One region of the Mesorhizobium sp. W050 genome, then DNA from elsewhere that is predicted to be linked to it. Evidence: riboswitches for the same ligand, from Rfam matches in the RefSeq annotation. Region 1 holds a riboswitch; the other holds the start of a gene.
What was found. Region 1 has a riboswitch for S-adenosylmethionine ahead of ACYG9Y_RS21240 (O-succinylhomoserine sulfhydrylase). Riboswitches for the same ligand answer to the same signal wherever they lie in the genome.
Positions count from the first base shown of each region.

Region 2: it holds a riboswitch for S-adenosylmethionine, as region 1 does, so the genes downstream of both, metX (homoserine O-acetyltransferase MetX) here and ACYG9Y_RS21240 (O-succinylhomoserine sulfhydrylase) in region 1, are expected to answer to the same signal.

Region 1 covers NZ_JBTTIH010000001.1:4,384,592-4,396,670, forward strand. The annotation lists gene ACYG9Y_RS21190 (histone deacetylase family protein) at 1-310, shown strand, start outside; gene ACYG9Y_RS21195 (DUF6460 domain-containing protein) at 378-641, opposite strand; tRNA gene ACYG9Y_RS21200 (tRNA-Gly) at 824-897, shown strand; gene ACYG9Y_RS21205 (LysR family transcriptional regulator) at 902-1,909, opposite strand; gene chvE (multiple monosaccharide ABC transporter substrate-binding protein) at 2,203-3,273, shown strand; gene mmsA (multiple monosaccharide ABC transporter ATP-binding protein) at 3,426-4,958, shown strand; gene mmsB (multiple monosaccharide ABC transporter permease) at 4,955-6,241, shown strand; gene araD1 (AraD1 family protein) at 6,445-7,440, shown strand; gene ACYG9Y_RS21230 (ABC transporter substrate-binding protein) at 7,615-8,385, opposite strand; gene ACYG9Y_RS21235 (2'-deoxycytidine 5'-triphosphate deaminase) at 8,487-9,581, opposite strand; SAM riboswitch at 9,722-9,799, shown strand; gene ACYG9Y_RS21240 (O-succinylhomoserine sulfhydrylase) at 9,857-11,047, shown strand; gene ACYG9Y_RS21245 (ceramide glucosyltransferase) at 11,059-12,079, opposite strand, start outside.
Region 2 covers NZ_JBTTIH010000001.1:5,935,759-5,947,837, reverse strand. The annotation lists gene ACYG9Y_RS28805 (prephenate/arogenate dehydrogenase family protein) at 1-857, opposite strand, end outside; gene hisC (histidinol-phosphate transaminase) at 862-1,971, opposite strand; SAM riboswitch at 2,098-2,175, shown strand; gene metX (homoserine O-acetyltransferase MetX) at 2,236-3,405, shown strand; gene metW (methionine biosynthesis protein MetW) at 3,402-4,016, shown strand; gene ACYG9Y_RS28785 (DUF1330 domain-containing protein) at 4,024-4,344, opposite strand; gene ACYG9Y_RS28780 (glycosyltransferase family 2 protein) at 4,592-5,527, shown strand; gene ACYG9Y_RS28775 (DUF1194 domain-containing protein) at 5,579-6,367, opposite strand; gene ACYG9Y_RS28770 (ABC transporter ATP-binding protein/permease) at 6,432-8,252, opposite strand; gene ACYG9Y_RS28765 (class I SAM-dependent methyltransferase) at 8,390-9,172, opposite strand; gene gloB (hydroxyacylglutathione hydrolase) at 9,291-10,058, shown strand; gene ACYG9Y_RS28755 (cupin domain-containing protein) at 10,079-10,510, shown strand; partial or broken gene ACYG9Y_RS28750 (lysoplasmalogenase) at 10,507-11,180, opposite strand; gene yddG (aromatic amino acid exporter YddG) at 11,177-12,064, opposite strand.

The DNA.
Region 1 (12,079 bases):
CCTGCCGGACGGCACCGGCGATGGCGCCTATCTCGAACGGCTGGGTGTCCTCCTGCCGGAGCTCTCGGCCAAGGCGCACTGGGACATCGTCTTCTACAATGCCGGTGTCGACGTGCATGCCGAGGACCGGCTCGGCCGGCTATCGCTCAGCGATGACGGCGTGCGTGCACGCGACGCCATGGTGATCGGTCATTTCCGCGCGCTCGGCATCCCGGTCTGCGGTGTCATCGGCGGCGGCTATTCGACCGATGTCGCAGCGCTCGCGGCGCGCCACGCCATCCTGTTCGAGGTGGCGTCGGACTTTGCCTGAGTGGCCTTTGGTTTGAGCACAATCTTTTCCGAAAACCGGTTTCCACTTTTCGGGATCGTGGTCCGCTTCACTTCCGGTAGTTCGCGAGCCTGAGCAGGATGAACACCGGCACGACGATCGCGGCTCCGAGCAGGATATAGCCCAAGAAGCGATAGACCGCGTTGAAGCCGAGGTTCCAAAGATCGATGAAGAAACCCTGGATGCGGTAGAAGACGTCCATCGGCGTCCAGCCGAACGCATTCATGACCAGGCCGACCAGGAACGAAACGACCAGCAGCTTGACGATCACCCTGACGGGCGAGTCACCGAGAAAGCGCGTCACTGTGGACAAGGGGCCTGCCTCCAGATTGGTGTGCCCGGATTCGGGGTACAAACCCACGAATACGCACTTGCTGCGCCCGCATCAAGGCAGGCGGACTGGCGCAATCGGTCGGGGTTTCCAACAGCCGTTTCCGAAGAGCTGTCCAAGGGCGATTGCCCGAAGCACGCCCGTCATGATATCGAGAGGCCAATGCGGGTATGATGTAATGGTAGCTTGTCAGCTTCCCAAGCTGAACGCGAGGGTTCGATTCCCTCTACCCGCTCCAGTTCCTATCCCACCTCCCGCAAGATAAAATCGTGCAGCATCTTGGCCGCCGGCGACAAGACTCGGTTCTTCACCGTGATCAGGCTGTAGGGCCGGACCTCGATGTCGAACTCGGTCTGGACGACGTCGATGGCGCCGGCGAGACCGTCGGGGTTCTGGATGAATTTTGCCACCTGGATCGACACCGGGGCGATGGCGTCGGACTGCGCCACCATGACCAGGGTGAGCAGCAGCGACGAGGTGTTGAGGATGCGGTCCGGCAGGGCGATGTTGCGGTTCAGGAAATTGCTCTCCATCGCCTGGCGCAGCGGCGACCCGCCCGACTGGAACACCCAGTCAAAGGCGGCGGTGTCCTCCAGCCTCACCGCCTTCCCATTGTTTAGAGGATGGCCGTTGCTCAGCGGGTGGCCTCGGCGCACGATCAGGCAGGCCTTCTCGACGCCGATGACGCGCGATTCGAACAGGCGCGGATTGAGGTCTTCGGGGACACGGGCGATGATGAAATCATGGCGCGTGGCGATCAGTTCGCGCGCCAGCACATTTGACGTCTCGACCTGCATGGTAATCTCGATGCGCGGATAAAGGCGGCGTATCTCGCGGATCGCCGGGACCGCCAGTTCGATCGCCGGCGCCGTCACCGCGCCAAGGAACACCGAGCCGCCCTTGCCGGCCTTGAGCTCCGATATTTCGCGGTCGGCCTCGCGCATTTCGAGCAGGATCGAGCGCGCGCGCCGCGCCAGCGCCTTGCCGTAAGGGGTGAGCGTGATGCCGCGCGGCAGCCTTTCGCACAGCTTGACCTCAAGCACCGCTTCCATCTCGGAAATCATGCGCGAGGCCGCCGGCTGCGAGATGTTCATCACCTGGGCGGCCGCGCTCACCCGACCGTGATCGTCCAGCGCTGCGATCATGCGCATGTGACGCAGGCTCAAGCCACTGCGCAGAAGTGTCTCGCCATCGCCCGGCAATTCATCGTAACCGCTTGAAATTCCCTGAGGACCTCGTAAAGCCGCCATGCCTTTTCCCGCTTCCGCCACTGTTCCAGCCCGGTCTCGTCATATACCGGTTTTGGTATAGCAACCACCGAAGATCGCATTTGACAGTTATGGCAAAGGGTCACACTTTCGCGCGTCCTCAAGACTTGACGGTCGATGACGAGCAAAATCGTATCGATTTAAATCAAGACTGTGGGCCGATTGGGAGGATACCGGAGATCGATTATGACGGCGGCGGCGCTTTGGCGCATCCGCCCGACTGCGCGGCCCGCGAAGCCCCGAGGTGTCGCGTCCATCAACCAGGGAGAGTTTACGTGAAAATCATCAAGACACTGGCCGCCGTCGCGGCCCTTGGCATCGCTGCCATGACCTACTCGGCGCATGCAGCCGACAAGGGTCTTGTCGGCGTGCTGATGCCGACCAAGACCTCGCAGCGCTGGATCAATGACGGCGATGCCGTCAAGTCCCAGCTCGAAGCTCTCGGCTACACGGTCGACCTGCAGTACGCGCAGGACGACATCCCCAACCAGCTCAGCCAGCTGGAAAACGAAATCACCAAGGGCCCGAAGGCGCTGATCATCGCTTCGATCGACGGCACGACCCTGTCGGACGCGCTGCAGAAGGCCGCTGACGCCGGCGTCGTCGTCGTCGCCTATGACCGCCTGATCAAGAAGACCGCCAATGTCGATTACTACACCACCTTCGACAATTTCGGCGTCGGCGTGATCCAGGCGAACTCGCTGGTCAAGGGCCTCAAGGAGCGCTTCCCGAACACCAAGCCGTGGAACGTCGAACTGTTCGGCGGCTCGCCGGACGACAACAACGCCTTCTTCTTCTACAACGGCGCAATCTCGGTGCTGCAGCCGCTGATCGATGACGGCTCGATCAAGATCAAGTCCGGCCAGACTGGCATGGACAAGGTCGGCACGCTGCGCTGGCTCGCCGCGACCGCCCAGGCGCGCATGGACAACCTTCTGTCGGCCAACTACTCGGACGGCAGCCGCGTCGATGGCGTTCTGTCGCCCTATGACGGCCTGTCGCGCGGTATCACCGCTTCGCTGCGCGCCGTCGGTTACGGCACCGACGCCCAGCCGTGGCCGATCGTGACCGGCCAGGACGCCGAGACTGCTTCGGTCAAGCTGATCATCACGGGCGAGCAATACTCGACCGTGTTCAAGGACACCCGCGAACTGGCCAAGGCCACCGTCGAACTCGTCGACAAGGTGCTCTCGGGCGGCAAGCCGGACGGCCTCGATGAAAAGACCTACAATAACGACGTCAAGGTCGTTCCCTCGATCCTTTTGACGCCGCATGAGGTCGACAAGTCGAACTACCAGGCACTGGTCGTCGACTCCGGCTACATCAAGGCCGACGAACTGAAGTAATCCGTTTAGAAAGACAGGGGTCCTGCGCGACGCAGGACCCCTTTCCGTTCACAAGCGACCCCGGTATTGTTTCTACCGGACTTAGTTTGCGTGCATGTCGTTGTCTCAAACCGCAAGCACTTTGGAGCGACATGCAACAGGAGGAGCTTGCCCTGATGACGACGATTTTGGAGATGCGCGACATCACCAAGACCTTCCCCGGCGTGAAGGCGCTGTCGAACGTCAACCTCAGCGTCGAAGAAGGCGAGATCCACGCCGTGGTTGGCGAGAACGGCGCCGGCAAGTCGACGCTGATGAAAGTTCTGTCGGGCGTCTATCCCGTCGGCACATATGACGGCCAGATCATTTTTCAGGGTCAGGAATGCCAGTTCAAAGGTATCCATGACAGCGAACACAAGGGCATCGTCATCATCCACCAGGAGCTAGCGCTGGTGCCGATGCTGTCGATCACCGAAAATATCTTCCTCGGCAACGAAAACGCCCGATACGGCGTCATCGACTGGGATGCCAACGAGGCGCGCACCGCTGCCCTGTTGAAGAAGGTGGGCCTCAAGGAAGACCCCAAGACACTGATCACCAATATCGGCGTCGGCAAGCAGCAGCTGGTCGAGATCGCCAAGGCGCTGAGCAAGGACGTCAAGCTTTTGATTCTCGACGAGCCGACCGCGTCGCTCAGCGAGAAAGACAGCCAGGCGCTGCTCGACCTTCTGCTCGAATTCAAGCGGCAAGGCATGACCTCGATCCTGATCTCGCACAAGCTCAACGAGATCAACCGGGTCGCCGACAAGGTAACCGTCATCCGTGACGGGCGCACCATCGAGACGCTGGCCAAGAAGGATATCTCCGAAGACCGCATCATCACCTCGATGGTCGGCCGTTCGCTAGACGACCGCTATCCGCCGCGCGAGCCCAAGATCGGCGAAGTCGTGTTCGAGGTGAAGAACTGGTCGGTCTATCACCCGCTCCATGCCGAGCGGCAGGTGATCAAGGGCATCGACATCAATGTGCGCAAGGGCGAGGTGGTCGGCATCGCCGGGCTGATGGGCGCCGGCCGCACCGAATTCGCCATGAGCCTGTTCGGCCGCTCCTATGGCCGCCGCATCACCGGCGAAGTGCTGCTCAAGGGCAAGCCGGTCGATGTCTCCTCGGTAAGCAAGGCGGTCCAACATGGCATCGCCTATGTCACCGAGGACCGCAAAACCTACGGCCTCAACCTCATCGACCATATCAAGCATAACATTACGCTGGCCAATCTCGACGGCGTGTCGCGCCACAGCGTGATCGACGACATGCGCGAACTTGCGGTCGCCAACGACTATCGCAAGAAGACCAATATCCGTGCGTCAAGCGTCTATCAGATGACCGGCAATCTTTCCGGCGGCAACCAGCAGAAGGTGGTGCTGTCGAAATGGCTGTTTGCCGATCCTGACGTGCTGATCCTCGACGAGCCGACACGCGGCATCGATGTCGGCGCCAAGTATGAAATCTACACGATCATCGCGCGCCTTGCCTCGGAGGGTAAGGCGATCGTGGTCATCTCGTCGGAAATGCCGGAATTGCTAGGGATTACCGACCGCATCTACGTCATGAACGAAGGGCGCATGGTGGGCGAAATGCCGGCGGCGGAAGCAAGCCAGGAAAAGATAATGCGCGCCATCGTCCGGGGAGAAGGAAAAGCAGCATGAGCACCGAAAGCGCCCCCGCCCCGCAGGGCAACGTCGCTGACGAACAGCGCCCGCGCATCGCCGTCTCGGCGCTGGCGACGAATTTGCGCGAATACGGACTGATCATAGCCCTGATCGTCATCATGCTGTTCTTCCAGTTCACCACGTCGGGGACGTTGTTCAAGCCGGTCAACCTCAGCAATCTGGTGCAGCAGAACTCCTTCATCATCGTGATGGCGCTGGGTATGCTGCTGGTGATCGTATCGGGCTATATCGACCTCAGCGTCGGATCGGTCGCCGGTTTCATCGGCGCGCTGGCGGCAAACATGATGGTCATCTGGCAGCTCGGACCGCTGAGCAATCCGCTGGTGGTTTCGATCGTCTGCCTGGTCGCGGGTGGCCTGATCGGCGCCGCGCAAGGGTATTGGATCGCCTATCACCGGATACCGAGCTTCATTGTCACGCTGGCCGGCATGCTGATCTTCCGCGGCATTTGCCAGGCCTTGCTTGGCGGCGGCTCGTCGGTTGGTCCGCTTCCCGACGACTTCAAGATGCTCAGCTCCGGCTTCATCCCGGATGTGATCGGCCCACTGACGCTCGTCCCGCCGGTCGTGAACGCAGCCGGCAAGACCATCATGGGCAGCGGCGTGACCCTGCACATGACGACGGTCGTGCTGGGGCTGATCGCCGTGCTCGCCTATGCCTATTTCGGGGTCCGCACCCGGCGCAAACGAGAACGCCATGGTTATGAGGCCGAGCCCTTCACCCTGTTCGTCGTCAAGACGCTGGTCGCCAGCGCGCTGGCGCTGTTCCTGGTCTATGAGTTTGCCAGCTACCGCGGCCTGCCCGTGGTGCTGCTGGTCATGGGCGTGCTGATCACGCTGTTCGTCTTCGTCACCAAGCGCATGACCATCGGGAGGCGCATCTACGCCATGGGCGGCAATCCCAAGGCGGCGCAGCTGTCGGGCATCAACACCGAGCGGCTGACGCTGATGGTGTTCATCAATATGGGCGTGCTGTCGGCGCTTGGCGGCCTGATCATCGCGGCTCGTCTCGGCCAGGCGGTGCCGGCGGCGGGTCTCGGCTCGGAGCTCGACGTCATCGCCGCAGTGTTCATCGGCGGCGCCTCGGCGATGGGCGGCGTCGGCCAGGTCATCGGGGCGGTCGTCGGCGGCTTCATCATGGGCGTGATGAACAACGGCATGTCGATCATGGGCGTCAATGTCGACTGGCAGCAGGTGGTCAAAGGCCTGGTGCTGCTCGGCGCCGTCATCTTCGACGTCTACAACAAGAACAAGGCCTGACAAGCTTCAGGCGAGGCAAGCAGGAGGCATACGATCGCGGCGCAGCCGGCAAATTGTCGGCATAAGAAGTCCCCCTGAAGGATGTAGCTCGCGAGCGCAATCCGGACGAAGAGTTCAACCCGTGGCGCGGCTAGGTCCGAGCCGCGCAGGTCAAGGTTTGCCAAGAGGCATCCAAGGCCAAGCACATGAGAGAGGATTTAATCATGCTGATCTCCCAGATCCTCGACGACGCCGAGACCATCCGCGTCGTCGCCCGCAATGGCGGCGGCAAGACCAGGATCATCAACGGCGCCCGCAGCGTCTATTCGCTGGCCATGGAAGCCGCGCGCACCGGAACGGGCCTCGCCGCGCTGATCGAACGCAAGGGGTTCGGTGAAGCGATAGACCTCGACGCCGTCTACAAGAAGGGCCGGCTGGTGTCGCCGATCAATCATCCCGATCCCGCGCATCTGCATCTGACCGGCACCGGCCTGACCCATCTCGGCTCGGCGGCGACACGCGATTCCATGCACAAGAAGCTCAGCGATGGCGGCGGGGAGCAGCTTACCGATTCCATGAAGATGTTCCGCATGGGGCTCGAAGGCGGCAAGCCGGCCAAGGGCCAGACCGGCGTGCAGCCGGAATGGTTCTACAAGGGCAACGGCACCATGGCGGTGGCGCCGGGCGCCGCACTGATGTCGCCGGCCTTCGCGCAGGACGCCGGCGAGGAGCCGGAAATCGCCGGCATCTATGTCATCGGCGACGACGGCGCGCCGTTCCGCGTCGGCTTCACGCTGTCGAACGAGTTTTCCGATCATGTTACCGAGCGGGTGAACTATCTGTTCCTGGCACATTCCAAACTGCGCAACGCCTCGTTCGGGCCGGAAATCCTGATCGGCGACCTGCCGGCCGACGTCAGGGGCTCATCGCGAATCTATCGCGACAGCAATTTGCTGTGGGAAAAGCCGTTCCTGTCGGGCGAAGCGAACATGTCGCACACAATCGCCAATCTCGAACATCACCACTTCAAATATTCGGCCTTCCGCCAGCCGGGCGACGTGCATGTGCACATGTTCGGCACGGCGACGCTGTCCTTTGCCGACGGCATCAAGACTCAGGCCGGCGACGTGTTCGAGATCGAGGCCGGGGATTTCGGCCTGCCGCTGCGCAACCCGCTGGAGATTGAGCAGCCGGTGAAGGTGGCGGTGAAGGCGCTTTGAGAGCGTAATCTCCCTCCTTGAGGGGGAGATGTCGCCGAAGGCGACAGAGGGGGTCGTTGCGCGTGGAGCGCTAAAGTCTTCCGCGGCTGAGAGGCGCTGGCATTCTACGCGCAGCGACCCCCTCTGGCCTGCCGGCCATCTCCCCCTCAAGGGGGAGATTTGGCAGTTCCAACCTCAATAAATATCGAAATCGAAATACTTGGCCTGGATCTTCTTGTAAGTGCCGTCGGCGACGATGGCGTCTATCGCCGCATTCAGCTTGTCGCGCAGCGCCGTGTCTTCCAGGCGGACAGCGATGCCGGCTTGCGTCTCGGTGCCCTTGACGTCGCCGACAAGCTTGCAGCAGCCTTCGCTCGCCTTCTTCAGCCAGTCCATCAGCACGAACTTGTCGGAGATGACGGCGTCGAGACGGCCGTTCTGCAGGTCGGTGATCGCCTCTTCCTGGGTGGGGTAGAGTTTCGCCTCGGCGCCGGCCTTGCCGTAGGCGTCCTGCGCATAGTCGGCCTGAGTGGTCGAGGCCTGCGCGCCCACCGTCTTGCCGGCAAGGGCTGCCGGTTCGGTGGTAGTGAGATCGCTGTCCTTCGGCGCCACCAGCGCCAGCGGCGTCGTGTAGTATTTGTTGGTGAAGGCGACCTGTTTCTTGCGCTCCTCGGTGATGCTCATCGAGGCGATGATGGCGTCGAACTTTTTCGCCTGCAGCGCCGGGATGATGCCGTCCCAGTCCTGGGTGACGATCTCGCACTCGACCTTCATCTGCGCACACAGCGCATTGGCAATGTCGATGTCGAAGCCCTCGATCTTGCCGTCCGCGGTGATGGTGTTGAAGGGCGGATAAGCGCCCTCGGTGCCGATCTTCAATTTCTCCTGCGCCTCAGCCAGCGAGCCGGCCGATATCACCAGCATGGCAGCGCTCGCTGCCGATATGATCCATCTTGAAATCTGCATTTTGGTTCCCCTTGCGCGCCGTTCTCTTGCCGGCCTCCGAAAGGCAGCCAAGCATGGTGAGGCAGCGCAGGCAAGTATTTTGCCTGACGGTGATCGAAGGTTCAGCCGGCGGGGCGGAAATGCTTGGAGAGCTTGAGGCCTTGCGCCTGGTAGTTCGAGCCGAGATCGGTGCCGTAAAGCGCCTGCGGCCGCTTCAGCATGTGTTCGTAGACCAGCCGGCCGACGATCTGGCCGTGGTCGAGGATGAACGGCACTTCGTGGCTGCGCACTTCGAGCACCGCCCGGCTGCCGGTGCCGCCTGAGGCCGAATGGCCGAAGCCCGGATCGAAGAAGCCGGCATAGTGAACACGGAATTCGCCAACCAGCGGATCGAAGGGCGTCATCTCGGCGGCGTAGAGCGGCGGCACGTGCACGGCTTCGCGGCTGACCAGGATGTAGAACTCGTCCGGGTCGAGCACCAGTTCGCCGGCGCCGCTCTTATAGAGCGGCTCCCAGAAATCGACGGCATCCTGGGCGGCGCGCTTGTCGACATCGACCAAGCCGGTGTGATGCTTGCCGCGATAGCCGACCAGGCCGTTCTGGTCGCCGTCAAGATCGATCGACAGCGCAATGCCGCCGCCGGAAATGTTGGGCGGCTCGGTCGCCACCAGCATCTCGGCGCGGTGCAATTCGTTCAGCTCTGCCTCCGACAACAGCGCGTTGCCGGTGCGAAAGCGGATCTGCGACAGTCTCGATCCGGCGCGTACGACGATCGGGAAGGTGCGCGGACTGACTTCAAGATAAAGCGGCCCGTGATAGCCGGCGGCGATCTTGTCGAACTCATGGCCGCGATCGGTCATCACCCGGGTGAAGATGTCGAGCCGGCCTGTCGAGCTCTTCGGGTTGGCCGAGGCCGACACGTTTGCGGGCAGCGCCAGGCTTTCGAGCAGCGGCACGATGTAGACGCAGCCGGTTTCCAGCACCGCGCCCTCGGCGAGACTGAACTCATGCAATTTCAGCCGGTGAAGCTTGTCGGCCACCAGATGATCGGGACCCGGCAGGAAGGAGGCGCGCACGCGAAAAGCCTTGTCGCCGAGCCTCAGATCGAGGCTCGCCGGCTGCACCTGGTCGACATCGAGCGCGCGCGGCGACTCCAGCGCGCCGGACTGAAACAGCGCGGAAATGTCCTGATCGGGAAGAATGCCTGTCTGCCGCAAAAGGCTGGCTCCGCTCCAAGGTCGGTCTCTTTGTGGCAGGTTCTTGCCGCAAAACCGCTGGATATTATTGCGGAACCTGCCTGGTACAAACCTCTTAATGAAGCCGGCAATTGACGCAAGCGCAGGTGAGGTCTAAAGAGTCGTTATCCCGTGGTGATTTGGCCGGTCGGCTTGCAGCCACGTTAAACAAGTCGCTAAAGGACCGTCGGGCCGCAAGGCCATATGGACCGGTTGCGACTTTCGCGGCCGGTTTTTTTGTGTCTGGAACAAAAGCGATGAGCACCAAGAAGCGTAACTGGAAACCTCAGACCGCACTCGTGCACGGGGGAACGCTGCGTTCCCAGTTCGGCGAGACGTCCGAAGCGATGTACCTCACCCAAGGCTATGTCTACGAGACGGCGCAGGCTGCCGAGGCCCGTTTCAAGGGCGAGGAGCCGGGCTTCATCTATTCGCGCTATGCCAACCCTACCGTCGACATGTTCGAAAAGCGCATGTGCGCGCTGGAGGGTGCCGAAGATGCGCGCGCCACGGCGTCCGGCATGGCGGCGGTGACGGCAGCGCTCCTGTGCAGCGCCAAGGCCGGCGACCATATCGTTGCGGCGCGCGCGCTGTTCGGCTCCTGCCGCTGGGTGGTGGAGACGCTGGCGCCGAAATACGGCATCGAGGCAACGCTGGTCGACGGCACCGACATCGCCAACTGGGAAAAGGCGGTGCGGCCGAACACGAAACTGTTCTTCCTGGAAAGCCCGACCAATCCGACGCTGGAAGTGGTCGACATCGCAGCGGTGGCGGCGCTCGCCACCTCGATCGGCGCCAGGCTGATCGTCGACAATGTCTTTGCCACGCCCTTGCAGCAGAAGCCCTTGCAGCTCGGCGCCCATATCGTCGTCTACTCCGCGACCAAGCACATTGACGGCCAGGGACGCTGTCTCGGCGGCATCATCCTGTCGGACAAGAAATGGATCGACGAGAATTTGCACGACTATTTCCGCCACACCGGCCCGAGCCTGTCGCCGTTCAACGCCTGGACGCTGCTCAAGGGCCTGGAGACGCTGCCGGTTCGGGTGCGCCAGCAGACGGAAAGCGCGGCCAAGATCGCGGATTTCCTGGCAGGACGGCCGGAAATCGCCCGCGTCATCTATCCCGGCCGCGCCGACCACCCGCAGGCCGACATCGTCAAGAAGCAGATGACGGGCGGATCGACGCTGATCTGCGTCGACGTCAAGGGCGGCAAGCAGGCGGCCTTCGCCTTGCAGAACGCGCTCGACATCGTGCTGATCTCCAACAATCTCGGCGACGCCAAGAGCCTGATCACCCATCCGGCGACCACCACGCACAAGAACCTCAGCGACGAAGCTCGCGCCGAGCTTGGCATCGGGCCGGGAACGCTCAGGCTGTCGGTCGGTCTTGAGGATACGGACGATCTGCTGGAGGACGTTGCGCAGGCGCTGAAGGCAGCCGGGTAGGCCGCGAGGCGTCACGCTCCCGACGAAACCTCTTCCAGTTCGGCCGTCTTGGTGCCGATGGTCATGGTGTTGCCGCGCCAGTCGACGGCGCCGCTCAGCCAGCCGCGCGCCCAGATGGCGGGAAGCATCATGTCGCGGACCATCATCGCCGGGACCATGCGCAGCGACAGATGCCAGCCCTTGGCCGCGGCCAGCGCGCATTCGGGAATGTAGGCCGCCGTCAGCACGGCCAACACCGTGGCCGGCAGGCTGATGCCGGCACTTGCGGCCGCCACCAGCGCCAACGCCAACGGCACGGCGACGCCGGTCAGGATCTCGGGTGCGAAAAACAGCGGGAAGGTGACGCGGCGCAACCGCGCCCAGCGCGCCTGACGCGACCAGATGTCGGGAAGTCGGCGCTGCCCCAGTGGTTGCTCGAAAGGCGAGGCAACGAGATTGACGCGCAGGCCCAGTCCGTTGACCAGCTTGGTTGCAGCAGCATCCTCGGCGATCTCGGCGGCCAGCGCGCGGATACCGCCACTGGTATCGAGCATCGGCTTGTTCCACAGCATGCTCTTGCCCTGGGCAAAGCCGAGACCGAGCGCCTCGCCGGCATATTGCCAGCGCGCCTGCAGCGTGTTGAGGAACGCGCATTCGACCTCGGCCCAAAAGCCATCCGGCCGAGAGCCGATCGGCGTCGAGCAGATAAGCCCGGTATTGGTCCGCCAGGCCGCCATCATGTGCTGGACGTAATCCCTAGGCATCAGCACGTTGGAATCCGCGAGAATCACCCAATGGTAGTGCGCCGCTTCCCAGCCCTTGACGCAGTTGTTGAGCTTCGGGTTGCTGCTGACGCGGTCGTCGCCGATCAGCAGCCGGGCCGGCACGTTGGGAAACAGGACGATCGCCCTGTTTATCAGTTTGACGACGGGATCGTCGGCGTGAGCGACGCAGAAGATCAGTTCGTAGCGCGGCCAGTCGAGCGAGAAAGCTCGCTGCAGCGTCTCTTGTGTGAACGGCTCCACGCCGCGCGACGGCACGACGATCGAGACC
Region 2 (12,079 bases), 1.6 Mb from region 1:
CGGCGAACGGCCCGGGTGCGGGTGAACAGGTCGAACAGCTTGTCGCCGTCGCCCCAGCGGATCGCCCGCTGCAGCGAGGCGAGGTCCTCCGAAAAGCGCGCCAGCATTTCCAGGATGGCATCCTTGTTGTGCAGGCACACGTCGCGCCACATGGTCGGGTCGGAGGCGGCCAGACGGGTGAAGTCGCGGAAACCGGAAGCCGAATATTTGATCACTTCCGACTTGGTCACCGATTCCAGATCGTCGGCCGTGCCGACGATGTTGTAGGCAATGATGTGCGGAAGATGCGAAACGATGGCCAGCGTCATGTCATGATGCTGCGGGTCCATCGAGTCGATGTTGGAGCCGCAGCGCCGCCAGAATTCCGACAGCTTTTCCAGCGCGGCCGGATCGGTTCCCGGCAGCGGCGTGAAGATGCACCAGCGGTTTTCGAACAGGTCGGCGAAACCCGCATCCGGGCCCGATTTCTCCGTACCTGCCAGCGGGTGCCCCGGAATAAAGTGCACGCCGTCCGGTACATAGGGCTGCATTTGCGCAATGACGGAGGCCTTGGTCGAACCGACATCGGTGAGGATGGCGCCCTTTTTCAGCCCCGGCGCGATCTCTTGCGCCACCTCGCCCGACGATCCCACAGGCACCGAGACGATGATCAGGTCGGCGTCGCGGACCGCTTCCCTGGCGCCGGTGGTGTAGCTCTCGCCAAGACCGAGCTCCTTCGCCCGCGCCAGCGTGGCCGGGCTGCGCGTCGCGATGGCGACATGGCGGGCCAGGCCCTCGCGGCGGATAACGCGGGCCAGCGACGAGCCGATCAGGCCGATGCCGACCAGCGCGATCTTTTCAAACATCGGTGATGTCATTGTTTCAGCTTTTCAGGAACGTCGTGAGGGCGTCGATAACGCCGCGATTGGCTTCTTCGGTGCCGACGCTCATGCGCAGCGCATTGGGAAAGCCATAGCCGGTAACGCGCCGCAATATATAGCCGCCCTGGGTGAGGTAGTCGTCCGCCGCCTCAGCCGAATGCTTCTTGTCGTCGGGAAAGTGGATGAGGACGAAATTGCCGACGCTGGGCGTCACCCTGAGCCCAAGCTTCGTCAGCTCTTCATTCAGCCAGGTAAGCCAGGTCTCGTTGTGCAACGAACTGCGCTCGACATGGGCGCGGTCGCGGATGGCGGCAATGCCGGCCTCGATCGCTGTTGCGTTAACGTTGAAAGGGCCGCGGATACGGTTGATGGCATCGACGATGTGCAGTGGGCCATACATCCAGCCGATGCGCGCGCCGCCAAGGCCGAGCTTGGAGAAGGTGCGGGTCATGACCACATTCTGTGCGCTGCCCGCCAGCTCGATGCCGGCCTCGTAGTCATTGCGCCTGACATATTCGGCATAGGCCGCGTCGAGCACCAGAAGCACGTTGCCCGGGAGCGTGGAATGCAGGCGGCGGACCTCCTGGAACGGCAGATAGGTGCCGGTCGGATTGTTGGGATTGGCGAGGAAGATGATTTTGGTCCGCGGCGTCACCGCGGCCAGGATCGCGTCGACGTCGGCGCGCTCCTCGGTTTCCTTCACAGCAACCGGCTTGGCCCCCGCCGACTGAATGTAGATCTTGTAGACCATGAAGGCATGTTCGGTAAAAATCGCCTCATCGCCTGGCGCCAGATAGGTCTGCGCCAGCAGGCCCAAAATCTCGTCGGAACCGTTGGAGCAGATGATGTTTGCCGGGTTGAGGCCATGCACCTCGGCGATCGCCTCGCGCAGCCGGCGGGCGGTGCCGTCGGGATAGACATCGAGCTTGCCAGCCACTTCGCGCGCGGCCTCGATCGCCTTCGGCGACGGGCCGAGCGGGTTCTCGTTCGACGACAATTTATGGACCTTGGCGACGCCGGCCGGTGCCGTGCTCTTGCCCGGCACATAGGCGTCGATGTCCATAATGCCCGCGCGGGGCGTCGGCCGTGCCTTGTCCGCTGTCTTGTCCATGTCGCAAATCCATCGAGAATGCCTCCGTCCGGAGGCCGCAGCGGAAATACAAGCCGTAGCCGCGAATGTCGAGAGGCGGGCAATAGCTGGCCGTTGACGCCGGGCCGCACGAGTTCTAGAAGAACGCAACAGTTCCGTGGTGATTTGGCCGGTCGGCTTGCAGCCACGTTAAACAACTCGCTAAAGGGCCGTTTGCGTGACGTAACCGGCTTTGCGATCGCACTGCCGGTTTTTTATTGCCTGACGGCGGGCAAGGAGAGTCACATGGCCGCGCTCCGCGCTACAAAAACCAACAACGAGGCCGACAACCCGTCGAGCCCTGTGTTGCGTTTTGGCCCTGACAAGCCGCTGAAGCTCGACGCCGGCACGCTTTTGTCGCCGTTCCAGATCGCCTACCAGACATATGGCGCCCTCAACGATGCCCGCACCAACGCCATCCTGGTCTGCCACGCGCTGACCGGCGACCAGCATGTCGCCAGCACCAATCCGGTGACCGGCAAGCCCGGCTGGTGGGAAGTGCTGATCGGTCCCGGCAAGATCATCGACACCAACCGCTTCTTCGTCATTTGCTCCAACGTCATCGGCGGCTGCCTCGGCTCCACGGGTCCGGCCTCGACCAATCCCGCCACCGGCAAGCCCTACGGCCTCGACCTGCCAATCATCACCATCCGCGACATGGTGCGGGCGCAACTGATGCTGGTCGACCATTTCGGCATCGAAAAGCTGTTTTGCGTGCTCGGCGGCTCGATGGGCGGCATGCAGGTGCTGGAATGGGCATCGTGCTATTCCGAGCGCGTCTTCTCGGCCCTGCCGATCGCCACAGGCGCACGCCATTCCTCGCAGAACATCGCCTTCCACGAGGTCGGCCGGCAGGCCGTCATGGCCGATCCGGACTGGCATGGCGGCAAATATTTCGAGCACGGCAAGCGCCCGGAAAAGGGGCTCGCCGTGGCGCGCATGGCCGCCCACATCACCTATCTGTCGGAAGCCGCCCTGCATCGGAAATTCGGCCGCAATCTGCAGGACCGCGAAGCGCTGACCTTCGGTTTCGACGCAGATTTCCAGATCGAAAGCTATCTGCGCCACCAGGGCATGACATTCGTCGACCGCTTCGACGCCAACTCCTACCTCTACATGACCCGTTCGATGGATTATTTCGACCTCGCCGCCGACCATGGCGGCCGGTTGGCAGATGCCTTTGCCGGGACCAAGACCCGCTTCTGCCTGGTGTCCTTCACCTCGGACTGGCTGTTCCCGACCGAGGAGAGCCGCTCGATCGTGCATGCGCTCAACGCCGCCGGCGCCTCCGTCTCCTTCGTCGAGATCGACACCGACCGCGGCCATGATGCCTTCCTGCTCGATGAACCCGAACTGTTTGCCGCCATCAAGGGCTTCATCGGCTCGGCGGCCCGCGCAAGGGGGCTCGCCTCATGAGCGTCAATGGCAGCCAGCGCGTCGACCTCGAAGTCGTGGCCAACCTGATACCGCCGCAGTCGCGGGTGCTCGATGTCGGCTCCGGCGACGGCCTGCTGCTCGAACTCCTGCAGGAGACCAAGCAGGTCGACGGCCGCGGGCTGGAGCTGTCACAGCGCGGCGTCAATGAATGCGTGGCGCGCGGTCTCTCGGTCATCCAGGGCGATGCCGATACCGACCTCGAATTCTATCCAGACAAGGGTTTTGACTTCGTCGTCCTGTCTCAGACGCTGCAGGCGACCCGCAACCCGAAGCTGGTGCTCGACGAGCTGCTGCGAATCGGCAACCGCGCCATCGTCTCCTTCCCCAATTTCGGCCACTGGCGGGTGCGGCTGTCGCTGTTCGTCAATGGCCGGATGCCGGTGACCGCGGACCTGCCCTATTCCTGGTACGACACGCCCAACATCCATTTCTGCACCATCCGCGACTTCGTCAATCTGGTCGAGGAACTCGGCGCTTCGGTCGAGAAAGCCACCGCGCTCGACGGCAACGGCCAGAAGATCGGACTGTCGATGCCATGGTGGTTCTGGAATTTCTTCGGCCAGCAAGCGGTGTTCTTGCTGAAGCGGTAGTTTGCCCCTATTCCAGCACGTCCGTCGCCTTGTGCGGGTGCTGAACGCCATCGGCGATGATCACATCGGCGTGGGAGTTGTCGGTGCGCAAGGCCAGAATCTCCCGATAGGCTGATGAATCGTACCAGCCCCACGCATGCGCCCTGTCCGGAAACTCGATGACGATCAGATGCCCGGGCCATTCGTTTTCGACCACGTCCATGTCGCCGCCGTGGACAAGGAAGCAGCCGCCGAACGGCTCCAATGTGGCGTCGATCCTCTGCAGATACTCGACAATCTGCGGGCCCATTGTGACTTGACGCATATGGGCGACGGCGTAGGCGGCCACGGCTGAACTCCCTGTGAGATCGAAGCCCGACGACCGGCTTCGTTGGCGCAATCTGCAGACATGATGGCCATCGGTCGATTACGTCTGGGGTAATCGGCCGGCTTACGGCGTCCTGGCTCAACAGTTTGTGATGACATTGCCGCTGGTTTTTTGTAGCGTCGAATCGAATGCCATCCCGGGGTAAGGCTTGGACGGCGACCATCAAAACCTCCGGCCTCCAGGCATTTCGGGGCACAATCGAAGCAACATGTCCAAGGCAACCGACCTCGCTCCGCTGATCTCGGTGATCACACCGACGCACAATCGCCGCAGCAAGGTGGTGCGCGCCGTGGAGAGCGTGCTGGCGCAGAATTTTCCCCGGTTCGAACACATTGTCGTCGATGACGGCTCGACCGACGGTACGGCAGCCGCACTTGCCGAAATCCGCGATCCACGGCTGATCTATGTTGGCTCGAAATGGCGCGGCGCCAATGCCGCCCGCAATGCCGGCATCGAGCGGGCGCAGGCGCCGGTGGTGACATTCCTCGATTCCGACGACGTCTATTTGCCGGATCGCCTGGCGCGGACGCTGGAGCAGTTCGACAACAATCCCTCACTCGAAGTGCTGATCAGTTCCTTCGTGTCGCTGAAGGGCAATCGCCGCACCAACTGCGTCAACCGCGAGGCGCTGCTGAGCCGCGACTCGCTGGAGCGGGCCCTTGTCGCGCAGACCATCTTCATTGCCGGGTCGGCAATCACCGCCCGGCGCGAGTCGCTGCTGGCCATCGGCGGCTACGACAGTGACGTCACGCGCATGCAGGATCGCGAATTGTTGCTGCGCTTTGCCCGTCGCAGCGGCGCGCAGCTGTCCGAAGTGATCGACTGGAAAAAGTACAACTCGGAGAATTCGATCTCCGGTCGCCGGGACGGCTATGTCGAAGCCTATGCGAGCTTGATCGACAAGCACCCCTATATCGCCGACCGCTACCCCTACATTCCGCCTTACATGATCGCCCGGCAGCTCATCGCCGATGCACTCAAGGGCAGGGTTTCGCAGGCGTTCTCCGGCTATATGGCCAACCGGTCGTCGAAGGCGCTTGGCTATTCGCTGCCGCAGCTGTTGCGTGGCTATGTCGGCGGCCGGCGCTGGCGCCGCGATCTCTATGCCGAATTTCGCGACAAATACGGTGCACGGCCGGCCTGAAGTTTGCCGACAAGCCGCGCAGCGGCTTTCCCCTCCGAACTGCCTCAAACCTCATTTGTCGAGTTCCGGCAGATATGGGTCGGAATATAGCCGCCGGTCGCGTTCGCCCTGCAGGCAGTCCATGGGTGCGGCGGCATCGATCGGGACCACGGTCGCATCGGCGATGCCGCTCACCTCCAGGATCAGCTTGCGGCGTATGGCGGTGGCGAATTCCGAGGCCGCATAGATCGGCAACACGAAGGAGCCTGGCCCACCGGTGACGCAGTCGTCATAATACTGGTCGAGATGGCTGAACGTCGGCGACGGGCTGATCAGGATCGGCAGGCCGTTGATGACGATGCCCTTGGCCACCGCCGCATCGCGTGTCGTGGCGACGGGCAGCCCGGTGTTGTTGGGACCGTCGCCGGAAATGTCGATGACGCTGCGTGGCGCATCGAACCCCGTGCCCTCGAACAGCCCGGCGCCGAAGGCAAGCGCACCGGAAATCGAGGTGCCGCGAAAGCTGCGGAACGGCCGCGCTTCTATTCTGTCGGCGAAGGCGTTGGCGCTCTCTGCGCTGTCGATCACCTGCCAAGCGATGACGCCATCCTCGCGCACGACGCCCGCCCATTCGAAATAGGCAAGCGCGATGCGCCCGGTGGTTCCCGAGCGCACGGCCTTGATGAAATCGGGATGCCTGAGCGCCTCGACATAGCCAGCGCGCTGCAGCGCGAACTCCCTCTCGTCCATCGACTGGGAGATGTCGACGGCCAGCACCAGTTCAACATCCACGGCAACGGCCGGGGCAGCCACGGGCGTGGTGCAGGCAAGGCAGGCAAGCAGGCCGAGCGCATCGAGCATGGCCGCACCACGGATGTTTCGACCCGTGAATCTTCGCCGCGATCGCGGCGAAATAAAGCCCCTTCTACTTCTTTCGCCGCACGGCCGCTTTCGGCGGCGGGTCGATGGCGCCGGTCCTGACTCGGGCGGGTTTCAGTGGCGCAGCACCCGTATCCTTCACGATGTTCAATGCGCGTGGAAAGAAATGACCATTGTGCAGTCCGCGCCCGATGTTGAGGATCGCGGTCTCCGGCAGGCGTTTCTCCAGCATGGACAGTACCCTTCGCAGCGAAGGACCATCGAACGCGTCCATCGCTTCGTCGATGATCACCCATTTCGGCTGCCGCAAGGCCAGCCTGGCGAAGGCCAGCGACCGCTGTTCGTCATCGTTGAGTTCACGCTCCCACCGTGCGGAACGGTCGAGCGAGGATGACAGCCGCTCGAGCCCGACCTCGGCCAGTACCGCCCCAAAATCAGCATCGCCAGCCGGCGCCGAGCCATTCGGATGCAGCACTTCGCGTAACGTGCCGGCAGGAAAATACGGAACACGCGGCACGAAAATCGGCGTTTCTCCGGCCGGCAAGCCGATCCGCCCGCTGCCCCAGGGCCAAAGGCCGGCAATGGCGCGGAAGAACAATGTCTTGCCGGCGCCTGGGTCGCCGGTGATCATGACGCGCTCGCCGGGATGGATCTCGACATGGCTGTCTGAAAGTTTGGTGCAGCCCTCCGGCGAGGCCACTTGGAGCTTCTCGAAGGTCAGGCTGCCATTGGCGTTGTCGCCGAATTCGATGCGCTTTTCCTTGTCGTGCAGCACATCGGTTTCATCGAGCGCGATGCGGAAGTCGGCAACGCGCATCAGCGTGGCGCGCCAGTCGGCTATGCCGCCGATATTGTTGATGAACCAGCGCAGCGACGAGTGCACCTGGTTGAAGGCGCCGACCGCCATCATCAACCCGCCAAAGCTGATATCGCCTGAAAAATAGACCGGCGATGCCACAAGGATCGGCGCCACCACGGTGATCCAGCCATAGGTATCGGTCACCCAGGAAAGGTTGATTTGCGCTTTGTAGATGTTTCGCATCGCGCCCAGCACCGTGCCAAGGTCGATTTCGAGCCGTCTCTTGGCATCGGCTTCGCCGTGATAGAGCGCGATGGCGTCGACATTCTCGTTGACGCGCACCATCCCGGAACGCAGCTCGGCCTCGCGGGTGTAGCGGTCGCTGTTGAGGCGGATCAGCGGCCGCCCGACCAGCCAACTCAGCCAGGAGGCGATGCCGGCATAGAGGAACGCGGCCCAGACCATGTAGCCCGGTATCGCCAGCGACCAGCCGTTGATGTGGAAGACGAAGCCCGACGAGAGTTGCCAAAGCACGCCGACGAACGACACCAGCAGGATGAAGGATTGCAGCAGGCCGACGCCGAGGTCCGTCGACAGATCGGACAGATGCGCGGCATCCTGCTGCATGCGCTGGTCGGGATTGACGCCGATGGCGCCGGCATTGGCGAGCCGGAAGGCCCGCGCCGGCCGCATCCATTGGTCGATCAGGTCGAGCGTCAGCGCCTCGCGCAGCTTCAGCCGGATCATCTGGTTGAGCCAGGTCTGAGCGATGTTGAGCAGCAGCAGCGTGCCGGCAATCACGGCAAAGATCATCAGCTGATGCAGGAAGGCCGCCATGTCGCGACGCGCCAGCGCATCGTAGAAAGGCTGGTTCCAGCGGTTGAGCAGAACCTGGCCGATCGACGTCGCGACGATGACCGCCATAATGCCGACCGACGTCCAGACCAGCCACTTGCGCACCGGTGAGCCTATCAGCGCCCGTTTGATCGTCGCCACCTGATCGCGCAGGCTGCTGGCTTCGACGGTTACCGGCTGAGCGGTGGCGGACTTGTCCGGTTGATCAGCCATGCACGAGGTCCTTGCGTTCAGAAGCGTTGCTGAAACCAGATGGAGATACTTGAAGGCATCCGCCGCTCAAACGGACCGCGAATGCATCTGCGACAGGTAGGTGGGAAAAACCCACGCAACACCAGTTTTCATGATGATCACGAAGGTGTCACCTGACGCGTCGTCGATGTCACCCCTTCCGCCCGGCGGCCAAGCCGCGTCGCACCGTGCGGTGACAGTACCGGCACGAAGACACGGCGCGAGGCGCGCTGCGCGACCGGCACGCCCTGATAGAGCCGCTTCTGCGCCTCGACCACGATGACGCCGGAAAAGATCGGCCAGAACCGCCGGCCGGCGCGCTCCAGCACATTGTGGAACCGCATCATGAAGCGCCGCGGCGATGGCGGGAAGAACAGCGCGTCGGACCAGGAAGCCGGTGTGAAATTCGCCTCGCGCAGCAATTCTGTCAGCTGGCCGCGCGAGAACGGCCGGCCATTGCCGAACGGCGTGTGCTCGAACCGCGCCCAGACACCGCGCCGGTTGGGCACGACGATGACGACGCGCCCTGCCGGCGACAGCACCCGCCAGATCTCGTTCAGCGTCTCGCGCGGGTTTTCGACATGTTCGAGCGAATGCACGAGCAGCATGCGGTCGATGCAGGAATCGACCAGCGGCAATTCCTCGTCGAAGACCAGCGCCGTAGCCGTCGGCCCGTTCGCCGGCCAGACGACGGCGCCTTGCGTAGCAGGCATGAAGGCAAACACCCGCTCGGCATCGGTGCCGAACCGCTCCAGCCACGGCAAGGTATAGCCGAGCCCGACCAGCCGCTCATTGGGCACTGTTGCCCATATTGAGGACAGCGCCATGGTGATCGAGCGTTCAGCCAGGCGGCCGAGCGTGGTCGAATAGAAGGAGCGGAGATCGACGATATCGGAATGCATGCGCGGGACGGTAGCTGCGATGCCGCCCAAGTTCAACAAAGCCGGCACGTTCTGCAAAGCTAGAGTGACATCGGCGGCCAAGCGCCCTATGTCTGCGCCAACAGATGGAGAGATGCCAATGCCCGTCGAAATCGAACAGTTCATGTGCCGCAGCGACAATTTCGGCGTGCTGGTGCATGACCCGAAAAGCGGCGAGACCGCCATTATCGACGCGCCCGAAGAAGCGCCGATCATTGCCGCGATCGAGCGTACCGGCTGGAAGCCGACGATGATCCTGACCACCCACCACCATGTCGACCATGTCGAGGCCAATCTGGCGCTGAAGGAGCGCTTCAAGCTGCGCATCGTCGGACCGGAGGCTGAAAAGGAAAAGATCCCCGGCATCGACGAGACCGTCGGGCAAGGCTCGGTCGTCCATCTCGGCGGCGAGCGGATCGATGTCATCGCCACGCCCGGCCACACTGCGGGCCATGTCTCCTATCATTTTCCGGCCTCGAAAGTGGCGTTCACCGCCGACACTTTGTTCGCGCTCGGCTGCGGCCGGCTGTTCGAATGCAAGCCGCCGGTGATGTATGAGTCGCTGAAGAAGCTCGCCGCACTCCCGGCGGACACGGTCATCTATTGCGGCCATGAGTATACGCTTTCGAACGCCCGCTTTGCGTTGACCGTCGACCCGACCAATTCGGCGCTGAAAGAACGCGCCGCCAAGATCGAGACCCTGCGCGCCGACAACAAGGCGACGCTGCCGACCACGATCGGCGAGGAATTGTCGACCAATCCGTTCCTGCGCTGGCACGACCCGGCGATCCGCAAGCATCTCGGTATGGAGGAGGCCTCCGACGCCGAAGTGTTCGCGGAAATCCGCAAGCGCAAGGACAATTTCTGAGCATCGTTCCGGGATCAGCCATGACCAGCGCCGCTGAAATCATCGCCATGCTTGGCCTCAAGCCGCATCCGGAAGGCGGCTGGTATGCCGAGACCTTTCGCGACGGCGCCGGTGGCGCGCGTGGCCATTCGACGGCGATCTATTTCCTCCTTGAACAGGACCAGATTTCGGCCTGGCACCGGGTCAAGGACGCGGCCGAGGTCTGGCACTTCCATGCCGGAGCGCCGCTGGCGCTGTCGATGTGCGAGGAAGGTAGTCCAATGCTTAACCAGGTGATCGAGCAGGTGCTCGGCATTGAGCTTGCGGCGGGCGAGCGGCCGCAGATCGTCGTGCCGGCCGGCTGGTGGCAATCGGCGCGCAGCCTCGGCGAATGGACGTTGGTCGGCTGCACCGTGGCGCCGGGCTTCGACTTCGCCGCGTTTGAAATGGCCGAGCCGGGCTGGCAGCCTTAGGCCAGAAGAAAACCAAGAGTTATGCAGAGCTGGGCGGCGTAGTACAGCACCCAGACCGCATAACGGATGCCGGCGCGATAGGGTGCTATTGCCGGAACCAGGAATTTCTCGCGGCAAGCAGCCCGTCCGATGCCATGAACATAACAGCGCCGCCGATGACCCACGGATTGTCGAGCGTCAACGCCGAGATGCCCATCGCCAGAATGGCCGCGATATAGACGGCGATCGGCACCCGCAGGCCGGGACTGACACGGCGCCAGAGTGCTGCCAGCATGACGACTGCGAAGGCCGCCATGGCCAGCGCGATGGCGCCGCGCCATGTCTCGGTGCTGAGCACATCCAGCCCGCCGCCGCTGCGCAGGAAGAGCGGCACATAGAGGACATGCGCCGCAAGGAAGCTGGCCAGCCCGCCGAGGAAGGCCTTTTCGCCGTCACGCGACAGGAAGGCGTCGCCGACGGCGCTGAGCGCCAGCGCCGCGACGAGCAACAGCTGCCCACCTTGCATGAAGGCCAGCGCCGCAAGCATGGCCACGGACAGCGTCTTTGCCGCCGAGCGGGCCAGCGTCGGCCGCATATCCAGGGTGAGGGCGTAGATCACCGCCGCCACCAGCGAAAAAATCAATGTGGCGTTGGCATTGGCGTCAATGCCGCCGGCAAACGGCATCGTCATGCGCTTGCTCCACCCGTTGCCGCCTTGCGCAGGAACAACGATTTCGCCGCCAGCGCCGCGCCGCCGGTGATCAGCACGCAGGCCGCCAGGATACGCAGCGACGGCTCGGCAACGCCCGCCGCGATCAGCACCAATGTCGACAGCAGTGGCGCCGCATAGCTTGCCGCGCCGAGCACCTGGATGTTGCCTCGTTTGACGCCGATATCCCAGGCGTAGAAGGCGGCACCCACCGGCATCAACCCCAAACCAACCACCGACAGCCACTGGCCGGGGCCATCGGGCAGCACCGTCTTTTCCAGCAGAAGATGGCAGATGAGGGACAGGGCTGCCGTGGCGGCGCAGAACCAGGTGACGATCGAGGTCGGCACCGCCGGAAAGCGCCGCGACAGCAGCGAATAGGACGACCACAGCAGCGCACACACGGCCGCCATCGCATAGCCGAAGGTGTAGCGAGCATCGAAGGCGAGGCCGCCACCCTTGGTGACGATCAGCACGGTCCCGGCGAGCCCGAGCAGCGCGCCCACGACATGGTTCCAGGCCAGCTTCTCGCCCGGCATCAGCGCTGATCCCAGCACGATCAGCAGCGGCCACAGATAGGCGATCAGGCTTGCCTCCACCGCCGGCGCGTTGCGCAGCGCGGTGAAATAGAAGAAATGGTAGCCGAACAGTCCGGCAATGCCGATCACCCAGACCTGGCGTGGGATCTTCAGGCTTTTATCGGTCGCCGGCATGAACAGCCGGGCAACCAGCCCGACCGCGGTGCCGATGGTGAAGGTGATGGCCGAGAGCAAGAATGGCGGCACGGCGCCCGACGCATCGGTGAGCAACGCCAGCAGCGCCCACATGGCGACCGCCGAGAAACCGATCAGTGTTGCGCGCCCCATGCCCGTCTCCGGCGA